Regions from separate parts of the Methylibium sp. T29 genome, predicted to be linked through region 3. Evidence: predicted binding sites of a transcription regulator. Region 3 holds the regulator's gene; each other region holds the start of a gene.
What was found. The regulator FNR, encoded in region 3, switches genes on or off when oxygen is low (the NO sensors DNR and NnrR bind a similar motif). The targets are predictions, from matches to a motif close to TTGATNNNNATCAA.

Region 1: a site for FNR is predicted at 1,288-1,301, ahead of x551_RS06170 (PAS domain-containing methyl-accepting chemotaxis protein). Genes of this name have one in related genera too.
Region 2: a site for FNR is predicted at 1,278-1,291, ahead of x551_RS00620 (hemerythrin domain-containing protein). Genes of this name have one in related genera too.

What each region holds. Positions count from the first base shown of each region.
Region 1 covers NZ_AZND01000028.1:21,511-24,780, reverse strand. Annotated here, with positions in the region: gene x551_RS06170 (PAS domain-containing methyl-accepting chemotaxis protein) at 1-1,227, opposite strand, end outside; gene x551_RS06165 (MBL fold metallo-hydrolase) at 1,364-2,347, opposite strand; partial or broken gene x551_RS06160 (DEAD/DEAH box helicase) at 2,643-3,270, shown strand, end outside.
Region 2 covers NZ_AZND01000002.1:28,820-32,089, reverse strand. Annotated here, with positions in the region: gene x551_RS00635 (NAD(P)/FAD-dependent oxidoreductase) at 1-366, shown strand, start outside; gene x551_RS00630 (hypothetical protein) at 372-647, opposite strand; partial or broken gene x551_RS00625 (PA2169 family four-helix-bundle protein) at 671-1,116, opposite strand; gene x551_RS00620 (hemerythrin domain-containing protein) at 1,388-2,020, shown strand; gene x551_RS00615 (YbaN family protein) at 2,086-2,505, shown strand; gene x551_RS00610 (hypothetical protein) at 2,572-3,090, shown strand; gene x551_RS00605 (arsenate reductase) at 3,095-3,270, shown strand, end outside.
Region 3 covers NZ_AZND01000134.1:1,028-4,297, forward strand. Annotated here, with positions in the region: partial or broken gene hemN (oxygen-independent coproporphyrinogen III oxidase) at 1-540, opposite strand, end outside; gene fnr (fumarate/nitrate reduction transcriptional regulator Fnr) at 708-1,448, shown strand; gene x551_RS14660 (hypothetical protein) at 1,479-1,733, opposite strand; gene x551_RS26165 (hypothetical protein) at 1,769-2,017, opposite strand; gene ccoG (cytochrome c oxidase accessory protein CcoG) at 2,042-3,270, opposite strand, start outside.

The DNA of each region.
Region 1 (3,270 bases), on a different contig from region 3:
GGAGGCCACGACCGAGAAGCCGCGTCCCTGTTCACCGGCCCGGGCGGCCTCGACCGCGGCGTTGAGCGCGAGGATGTTGGTCTGGAATGCGATCCCGTCGATCACCTGGATGATCTCGCCGATGCGCTGCGACGATGCGCTGATCTCGCCCATCGTGCGGGTGACGTCCTGCACCGCGTCGCTGCTGCGCTGGGTCACCGCCGTGGCCTGGGTGGCCAGGCGCGTGGCCTGCTCGGCGGAATCGGCGCTCTGGCGCACGGTGCCGGTGATCTGTTCCATCGAGGCGGCGGTCTCCTGCAGGCTGCTCGCCTGCGACTCGGTCCGTCCCGAGAGATCCTGGTTGCCCGAGGCGATCTCGCCGGTGACGACGCGCATCTGCTCGATCTCGTTGCGCGCGTCGCGCACGATGGACTGCAGGTTCACGTTCAACTGGTTCAGTCCTTTCGTGAGCTGGCCGACGAGGTCGTGGCGGTCGATATCGATCTTCTGCGTCAGGTCGCCGGCGGCCATGCGATTGGCGAACTGCACCAGCTGCGCGAGCGGAGCGATCGTCATCCGGTTCAAGTAGGCGGCGGCGGCCACCGAGCAGAGCAGCAGCGTGGCGATGGCCGTCAGCGCCGGGCCCAGCGCAGGCCACTGCAGCAGGCTACCGCCGGTGACGGCCGCACCCGTCACGAAGCCGGCCGATCCCAGCAGCGCGGCGACGACACCGAGCTTCACCTGAACCGGCAGGCGCAGCACATTCGAGAGGCGGCCCAGCCAGGTGTCGACCCGCAGGCGGCCGGCGTCGAAACGGTGGACCAGTTGTCCGGCGGCCTTCTCGGTACGCATCACTGCATAGAGTTCCTCGGCACGCTCGACATCGGCGCGATCCGGGGCCGTCCGCACCGACATGTAGCCGGTCGGCTGGTCGCCGCTCATGAGCGGCGTGACGTTCGCGATCACCCAGTAGCAGCTACCGTCCTTGCGACGGTTCTTGACCGGCGCCGACCACGGTTGGCCGGAGGCGATGGTGGCCCACATGTCGCGGAAGGCCTCCTCGGGCATGTCGGGGTGGCGGATCATGTTGTGCGGCTGGCCCAGCAGTTCTTCCCGTGCGTAGCCGCTGACCGTGATGAAGGCCGGGTTGCAGTAGGTGATGCGCCCCTTCAGGTCGGTCGTCGAGACCAGGGTTTCGCCGGCGGGGAAGGGGTACTCGCTGGCTGTCACGGGGGTGTTCAGGCGCATGGGATCCTTTGGCGCATCGATGTGTGCGCCGGATCATCGGCAGTGCGTCGCCTCCGCCATTTGATGCAGCGCAATATCGGAGCGTTGCCGCCATGGCCTCCGTGAGGTCCGTCACGGTGGGGGCTGCCGCCGGCGTTCAGCGTGCGCCGGGGGCGGGCGCCTGTGCGTTGCGCGCTTCGCGATCGAGCCACACGCCGAGGCCTTGCGCGTTGAGCTCGACATCCACCGTCAGCAACTCGTCGATCTGCGCATCGGAAAGCACGCTGCCAGCCGCCCGGAGTCTCCGGCGATAGAGCTGTGCCAGTCCGTGGCGCAGTTGCTGATCGCGATCGCCGGCCGTCGCAAGTGGTCGCGCCAGTGCGACCATTGCATCGATCTGCTCGAACAGCTGCTCGGCGAAAGAATCGACCTCGTCGATGCGGCTGTAGTGGGTGAGGTACATGCAGTCCGGGCGCTTCTCGAGCATGCGCGCGATCGAGGTCTTCAAGGGCCCGGGTTCGAACTGCACCGGCGTCGTCGTCGGCAGGACGTAACGACCGCCTGGGGTCCGGAACTCCGGATACGACAGGCCGAAGGTGTCGCCGGTGAACCAGCCGCGGCTGCGCTCGTCCCAGATGCAATGGTGGTGTCGCGCATGGCCGGGCGTCTCGATCAGCAGCAGCGGCCGGCCCGCCAGGTCGAGCACCATGCCGTCGTGGCTGGCGAGCACGCGCTCGGCCGGCACCGGCTGCACCGTGCCGTAGGTACGGGCCACTTCCTCGGCTCCATACACCGCGCTGGCACCCGCGACCAGTGCGCTCGGGTCGATCATGTGCGGCGCGCCGCGCGGATGCACCACCAGCCGGGCGTTCGGCAACTGCTGCATCAGCAGGCCGGCGGCGCCGGCATGATCGAGGTGCACATGGGTGACGATCACGTAATCGACCGCGCCGCGGTCCAGGCCCTGCACGTCGAGCGCGGCCAGCAGGCGCGGCAGCGCGTCGTTGATGCCGCTGTCGACGTAGGCGGCATGGCCGCCTTCGACGACGAGATAGGCCGCATCGAAGCGAGGCCGCATGAAGCCGGTGTCGATCGCGGTGATGCCGTGGCCAAGCGCTTCGAGGAACGGGAAGGTCGTCATCGCAGGACAGGCGGGGAGTGGTGGGAGGAGGCGATTCGATTGTAGGAATTGCCCGCCGGCGGCCTGTCCACCCGGGGACATGCGCGCCCGAATTCGGCACGGGCAGGCGGGATGTGCGACAATGCTTGCTGCGCTGCAAAAAGCAGCCTCCCTCACCCGCGCCGCGGGCCCCGAGGGTCAGTGCATCGTCACCAGTCCGGCCCCACCCGTTTCCCATCGGGGCCATTGCACCCAGTGCAGTCCGTCTGTTGGTCGATGTGTTTTGGACCAACCTGCCGCATCTCTGCATGCGGCGATGACGGACCCGCCGGCAACCCGGCGGGGATGCTTCGTGACTGCTTCGAATTTTGAATCCCTTGGTCTTGCCGCTCCGCTGCTGCATGCCGTGACCCAGCTCGGCTTCACTGCGCCCACCAGCGTGCAGGAACAAGCCATCCCCGCTGCCCTGAAGGGCGGCGACTGGATGGTGAGCAGCCAGACCGGCAGCGGCAAGACCGCGGCCTTCCTGCTGCCGGTGCTGCACCGCCTGCTGAATGCCGGTGCCGCCGAACAGACCCGCGTCGCGACGCCGCGCGCCGTGGTGCTGTGCCCGACCCGCGAACTTGCCCAGCAGGTGTCCGCCGACGCGATCGACCTGATGCGCGGCGTGGGCGAAGCGCTGCGCGCCGAAGCCAAGCAGCACCCGCTGCGCGACGCCGCGCGCGGCCTGCGCATCGCCACCGTGGTGGGTGGCATGCCGTTCGGCAAGCAACTGTTCGACCTGCGCGGCGCCCAACTCGTCGTGGCCACTCCCGGCCGCCTGCTCGACCTGCACAGCCGTGGTCAGATCCGCCTCGACGCGACGCAGGTGCTGGTGGTCGACGAGGCCGACCGCATGCTGGACCTCGGCTTTGCCGAGGACCTGGCGGCGATCGCCGACGCCA
Region 2 (3,270 bases), on a different contig from region 3:
CTGCAGGTGCACGGCTATCCCAACCTCTTCACGACCGGGGCGCCACTGGCGCCGTCGGCGGCCTTCTGCAACATGACCACCTGCCTGCAGCAGCAGGTCGACTGGATCACCGAGTGCCTGGTGGCGCTGCGCCGTAAGGGCCTGACCGTCATCGAGCCCAGCCGGGCGCTGGAAGACGAATGGGTGGCTCACCACGACGAGACCTCCAACGCGACGCTGCTGGTCAAGACCGATTCCTGGTACATGGGAACCAATGTCAAGGGCAAGCAGCGCCGCATGCTTTCGTACATCGGTGGGGTCGGAAAATACCGCCAACGCTGCGAAGAACTGGCCGCCGGCGGCTATCCGGGTTTCGAGATGCGCTGAGTTTGCTAGTCGGTCTCGGGCGTCAGCGTCAGGACGGCGGGGATCGTCTCGTCGCAGTTGTCCAGCAGCCCGGCATGCACGGCCCGCAATGTCGCGAGGCTGCCGACGTGGGGCAGGACCGTGTCCGCACCGCAGAGCGGACACACGGCGGTGGATTCGCCGTGTGTCCAACTCACCACGTCGGACGGCTCGAAGATAGCCAGGCAAGAGAAGCAGCCTGCAATCCGCGCCGAAGCCAGTTCGGCGCGGTTGTTGAAGGAATCGTAGCCAGTGTCCGACATGTGCGAAGCGTCGGTTGCAGGACTCAGGACGTCACGCTGTCGCGCAGCGCCTTGATCTGGTCGTGGTTGGACTGCACCCCAAGCAACTGCCGGCCGAGCGTCTGCTGCACGTCGATCGGCAGTTGCTGCTTCAGCGCCTTGCGGTAGCGGGCCAGTGCCGCGTCCTCGCCGCGCTCGCACTCCTCCAGCAACGCGTGATCGCTGCTGCCGGTGAATGCATCCTTCACCGACACCCATCCCCGATGAAGGCGCCGGCGACGCTGCCATGATCCTCGGGGCTTCCCCCGTGCTGCAGGACCAGGGCCTGCAACTCCACCGCGGCGCTTTCGCATTCCGCGGCACGGGCCTGCAGTGTCTGCTTGAGGGCGACGGACTCGGCTCGCTCGGCGCATTTCGCGAATCCGTACTGGCCGTCCTTCGACGTTTCGATCAGTTCGTTCAGGATCTGGATGACTTGCTTGTCGCTCATGGGAACTCCTCGAAGTTGGGCAAGTGGGACCACCCGGGATGGATGGGACCGTGGCAACTCGATGATGGGTAGCCTGCAGTCCAAAGGCAGTAGGGCGATCGCGCCGCGTGCTGTACGAACGCGCCTACACCGTGTCTCCTTCGCTGCGAATGAACGGCCTCTTGATCTGGCGCAAGGCCTGCTGGGCGGTCTGGATCGACGCTAGCGACCGACGGCGCGGCGGGTGTTTATCGCCGTGGCCGTACGCTTTCTTACACTGCATCAACCCCCCGTGCACGCCAGCTTGACCATCATTCGCCAGGAGCATCGGGCTCTGTCTGCGATGCTGCGCGCCATCCACCTGATGCTGGGAGAGCATCGCCGGCGCGGAACGCTGCCGGACTTCGGGATGTTGCGCGCCATGCTCTTCTACGTCGACGAATTTCCCGAGCGCCTGCACCATGCCAAGGAAAGCCGGCTGCTGTTTCCGATGCTGCGGTCGCGCAGCGCAGAGCGCACCGCCGTGCTGAACCGGCTCGATCAGGACCATGCCCAGGGCGAGCAGTTCATCCGCAAACTCGAACACGAGCTGCTGGCCTTCGAGGTGATGGCCGAGACGCCCCAGGGCGAGGAGCGACGCGAGCGTTTCGAGCGCTCGATGACGGCCTACATGCACTTCTACCTGAACCACATGCGCACGGAGGAGGCGATGGTGCTGCCGATGGCCGAGCGCGTGCTCGGTGATCAGGACTGGAGCGAACTCGATGCGGCCTTCCTGCAGAACCGCGACCCGCTTGCCGGCGACGAGGGCGATGCGGTGTATGCCGATGTCTTCAGGCGCATCACCGAAGCGCAACCGACCCTGCTGGGTCTGGGCTCCGCGCTGGAAGCACTGGCCGGGCGGGCGACGGCGAGGTCCGTCTAGAGCGCTCGAGACCGGCCCAGGCGGCCGGGCGACCGATCGGTCTCCGGCGGACCGATACTGCGTCCATGCAGGACGAGGCCCCAATTCCCCCGACGCCGCGCTGGATTCGCGCGCTGTGGTCGCTGGCGGGGGGGCTGGCCTTGCTGACGGGCCTGGTCGGCATCGTGCTGCCCTTGTTGCCCACGACGCCCTTCGTGCTGCTGGCGGCCTTCTGCTTTGCGCGCGGGAGCGAGCGCTGCGAACGTTGGCTGCTCGGGCATCGACGCTTCGGACCGATGATTCAGGCGTGGCGTTCGCATCGCGCGATCCCGCTGGCGGCGAAGCGACTGGCCACGGTGATGATGACGCTGGGCTGTGTCTGGTCGTGGTGGTGGCTGACTTCGCCCTGGCGATGGATGCCCGCACTGTGTTGCACCGCCGTTGCGCTGTGGATGTGGCGCCTGCCGACGGCGGACGCGACGCGGCGGCTGCCAGGTCGCGATTGAGCGACGTTGCTCAATCGCGATCTCCGCGCGACCGGGTCGGATTTCGCTCGCGGGCAGAATTTGCGCATGAACCGGCCGACCCCCGCTGCTGCATCGACCACCCTGCGCTGCATGCTGCTGTGGATCGGCGTGCTCGCGTTGTCAGCCTGCGCCGGTTACAGCCCTTCGGGCCTGCCCGTCGGTACACCGCAGGCGCAGGTCATCGAGCGCATGGGGCCGCCGACCGGGCGCTATGCACTCGCTCCAGCCGGTGAGCGGCTGGAGTTCGCCCGAGGCCCGATGGGCAAGCACACTTACATGCTCGACTTCGATGCCGACCAGCGGCTGCTGCGCTGGGAACAGGTGCTGACCGAGAAGAACTTCTATGCACTGCAGATCGGCATGAGCCGCGACGAAGTGCTGCGGCGCATCGGCCATCCGTCGAACGTGCGCTTCCTGTCACGTCAGCAGCACCAGCTCTGGTCGTACCGCTACGACACGCCGTTCTGCGTGTGGTTCCAGGTCAGCCTCGACACCTCCGACAAGGTGGCCGAACTGGGCAACAACGTCGATCCGCAGTGCGACGATCTCTTCGACGGTCGCTGATTCCATGCCCACGATCACCCTGTACGGCATCCCGAACTGCGACACCGTGAAGCGGGCCCGCGCCTGGCTGGAGGCCCGCGACGTTGGCTACACGTTTCACGACTTCAAGAAGCAGGGCGTGCCTCCCGACGCGCTGGCCAGATGGGTGTCCGCCACCGGCTGGGAGACGCTGGTCAACCG
Region 3 (3,270 bases):
CGCCTTCAGGTGCGAAAGCCGCGAGGCACTGACGGTGCGCGGGTCGACCTCGATCGAGCATTCGGCCTGCGGCTGCAGGTCGAAGGCGCCGCGCAGCAGGGCCATCAGCTGCGACAGCTCCGCATCGTCCAGGAAGGTCGGCGTACCGCCGCCGAGGTGCAGCTGACTGACGCGCTGGCGGCTGCCGATCACGTCCTGGTGCAATGCCACCTCGCGGCCCAGCCACTCCAGGTACTCGGTGCCGCGCCGGTGCTGCCGGGTGATCACCTTGTTGCAGGCGCAGTAGTAGCAGACCGACTCGCAGAATGGGATGTGGACGTAGATCGACAGCGGTGTGCCGCCGCCCACCGCGCCGGCCGCCGGGGCGCCGCTGCGGCGCTGGCCCAGGGCCTGCCGGTACTGAGCGGGGCCGAAGGCCTCCACGAAGCGGTCGGCAGTCGGGTAGGAGGTGTAGCGCGGCCCACCGGCGTCCAGACGACTCAGGAGTTCCTCGCTCGGCGCAGCCGGTTCCAGCATGTCGGTCAGGGTCGGAGGGGGCATGTCCGGACTGTGCCGAGGGCCTCTCACCGGGCTCTTGATCTGGGTCAAGGCCGGTCGCCGGCGGCCTCCGACAATCCACGCACAGCTTGAGGTCGATCATGCAACTTGCCCCTCACGACACTGCCGCCGACTCACATGCTCCATCGCGGGTGGCGCACAAGATCATAATGAAGCGCATGGAACGTGAACCGATCCGCATCGAGGCCCTCAAGGTCGCATGCTCCAGTTGCAACCTGCGCGAGCTCTGCCTGCCGGTGGGGCTGTCGGACGACGATCTCGACCACCTCGACCAGCTGGTCGGCAGCCGCCGCCCCGTGAAGCGCGGCGACACGCTGTTCCACGCCGGGGATCGCTTCGAGTCGCTTTATGCGGTGCGCACCGGCTTCTTCAAGACCTGCGTGTCCGCCGACGACGGCCGCGACCAGGTGACCGGCTTCCAGATGGCCGGCGAACTGCTGGGACTGGACGGCATCAGCACCGACCGCCATGCCTGCGACGCGGTGGCGCTGGAGGACTCCCAGGTCTGCCAGATCCCCTACTCGCAGCTCGAGAAGCTGTCGCGCGAATCCACGCCGCTGCAGCACCAGTTCCACAAGATCATGAGCCGCGAGATCGTGCGCGACCACGGCGTGATGCTGCTGCTCGGCAGCATGCGGGCCGAGGAGCGGCTCGCGGCCTTCCTGCTGAACCTCACGCAGCGCCTGCAGGCACGCGGCTTCTCGGCCTCGTCGCTCGTGCTGCGCATGACGCGCGAGGAGATCGGCAGCTACCTCGGTCTCAAGCTGGAGACCGTGAGCCGCACCTTCTCGAAGTTCCAGGACGAAGGTCTGCTCGAGGTGAAGCAGCGCGACATCCGCGTGCTCGACGAATCCGGGCTGCGCCGGCTCGTCAACGGCCCGGCCTGCTGAAGGTTCGCCGCCTGCCTCGCCCGGCGCGACTCAGGGCCAGCGGCGCGGCTCGGTATTGGCCGGCTCCGGCGTTGCCAGTAGCAGCGTCAACATCGACGTCAGCGCGCACACGGTCCAGAACGCGAAGAAGGCCAGCGTGTAGACGCCAGCCGGCGACACCGTCTCCAGCGCGCGCCCGACCCAGCCGTTCAGTTCCGCCGGGTCGGCTGCGCTGAACACCAGGACCTCCAGCACACCCGCCATCAGGAACGACGGCCAGGCGATCCACAGCGTGCGTTGTCTCATCGTCGCGAGCTCCGGGTCGACGGGCGGCACCACGCTCAGCGCTCGGGGCGCGGCGTGGCCGCATGATTGCGCGCCTGCACTGCCGGCGTGTCGCTGCCCAGCGGTTCGCTGCTGCGGCTGAGCACCGGGTCGCTGCCACGCACGGCGATCACGGCAGTGACGATGCCAGCCACCACGACCGCCAGCGGGCCGCCCAGCACCAGCCACAGCATGGGCTCGCGCCACCAGGGCAGCGGCCGCTCAGGCGCGGGCGTCGGGCGGGTTGCGTTCTCGTTCGGGGTCATGGGTTGCTCCGGAGAGGGCCGCGTTCAGCGCGGCACGACGAAGGTGGATTTCTCGGACACGCTGGCCGCCGGCTGCATGCCGTCGGCCTCGCGGATGATCTCGAAGCGCAGGGGGTGGGCGCCGGGGCCCAGGGCCGCGGCGCTCTGCGGCGGCACTTGCACCGCGACAGGCACCCAGCGCGACTCGGCCGGGGCCAGCCGCACCTCGTCACGCACCTGCGCCTGCGCGCCGGCGATGCCGCTCACCACCACCCGGTAGCGCTGCTCCGACTCGGTGGCGTTCATGATCTGCAACCGGTAGACATTCTCGATGCGCCCTTCGTCGACCAGCCTTGCCAACGTACCGCGGTCGCGCACCACGTCGACGCGCATCGGGCTGCGCAGCACGAGACTGGTGACGAAGCCGACCGAGATCAGCAGCAGGATCACGCCGTAGACCAGCACGCGCGGACGGAACACACGCCGCCAGTCCAGCCTGCTCTGCCCGGCAGCCAGGCCGTTCTGCGTCGCATAGCGGATCAGTCCGCGCGGATACGCCATCTTGTCCATCACGCCGTTGCACACGTCGATGCAGGCGGCACAACCGATGCACTCGTATTGCAGCCCCTCGCGGATGTCGATGCCGGTCGGGCAGACCTGCACGCACAGCGTGCAGTCGATGCAGTCGCCTTTGCCCTGGGCGGCCAGCGCGTCGTGCGCCAGGCTGCGCGGGCGCGAGCCGCGCGGCTCTCCGCGCCCGCCGTCATAGCTGATGATCAGGGTGTCGTGGTCGAACATCGCGCTCTGGAAGCGCGCGTACGGGCACATGTACTTGCACACCTGCTCGCGCATGAAGCCGGCGTTGCCATAGGTCGCGAAGCCGTAGAACAGCACCCAGAACGCTTCCCAGGGGCCGGGCCCGGCCGACCCCGGGCCGGCCAGACCGATCAGCGCGAGCACCTCGCCGCCCAGTTCGCGGATCGGCGTGAAGTAGCCGACGAAGGTGAAGCCAGTCCACAGGCCGATCGCCAGCCACACCGCGTGCTTGGCCGACCGGCGGGCCAGCTTCGCGGCGCCCCAGGGCGCGGCATCGAGCTTCAGGCGCGCCTGGCGGTCGCCTTCGATATGGTGCTCGACCCACATGAAGATCTCGGTGTAGACCGTCTGCGGGCAGGCGTAGCCGCACCACAGGCGGCCTGCCACCGCGGTGAACAGGAACAGCCCGTAAGCCGACAGGATGAGCAGGCCCGTCAGGTAGATGAAGTCCTGCGGGT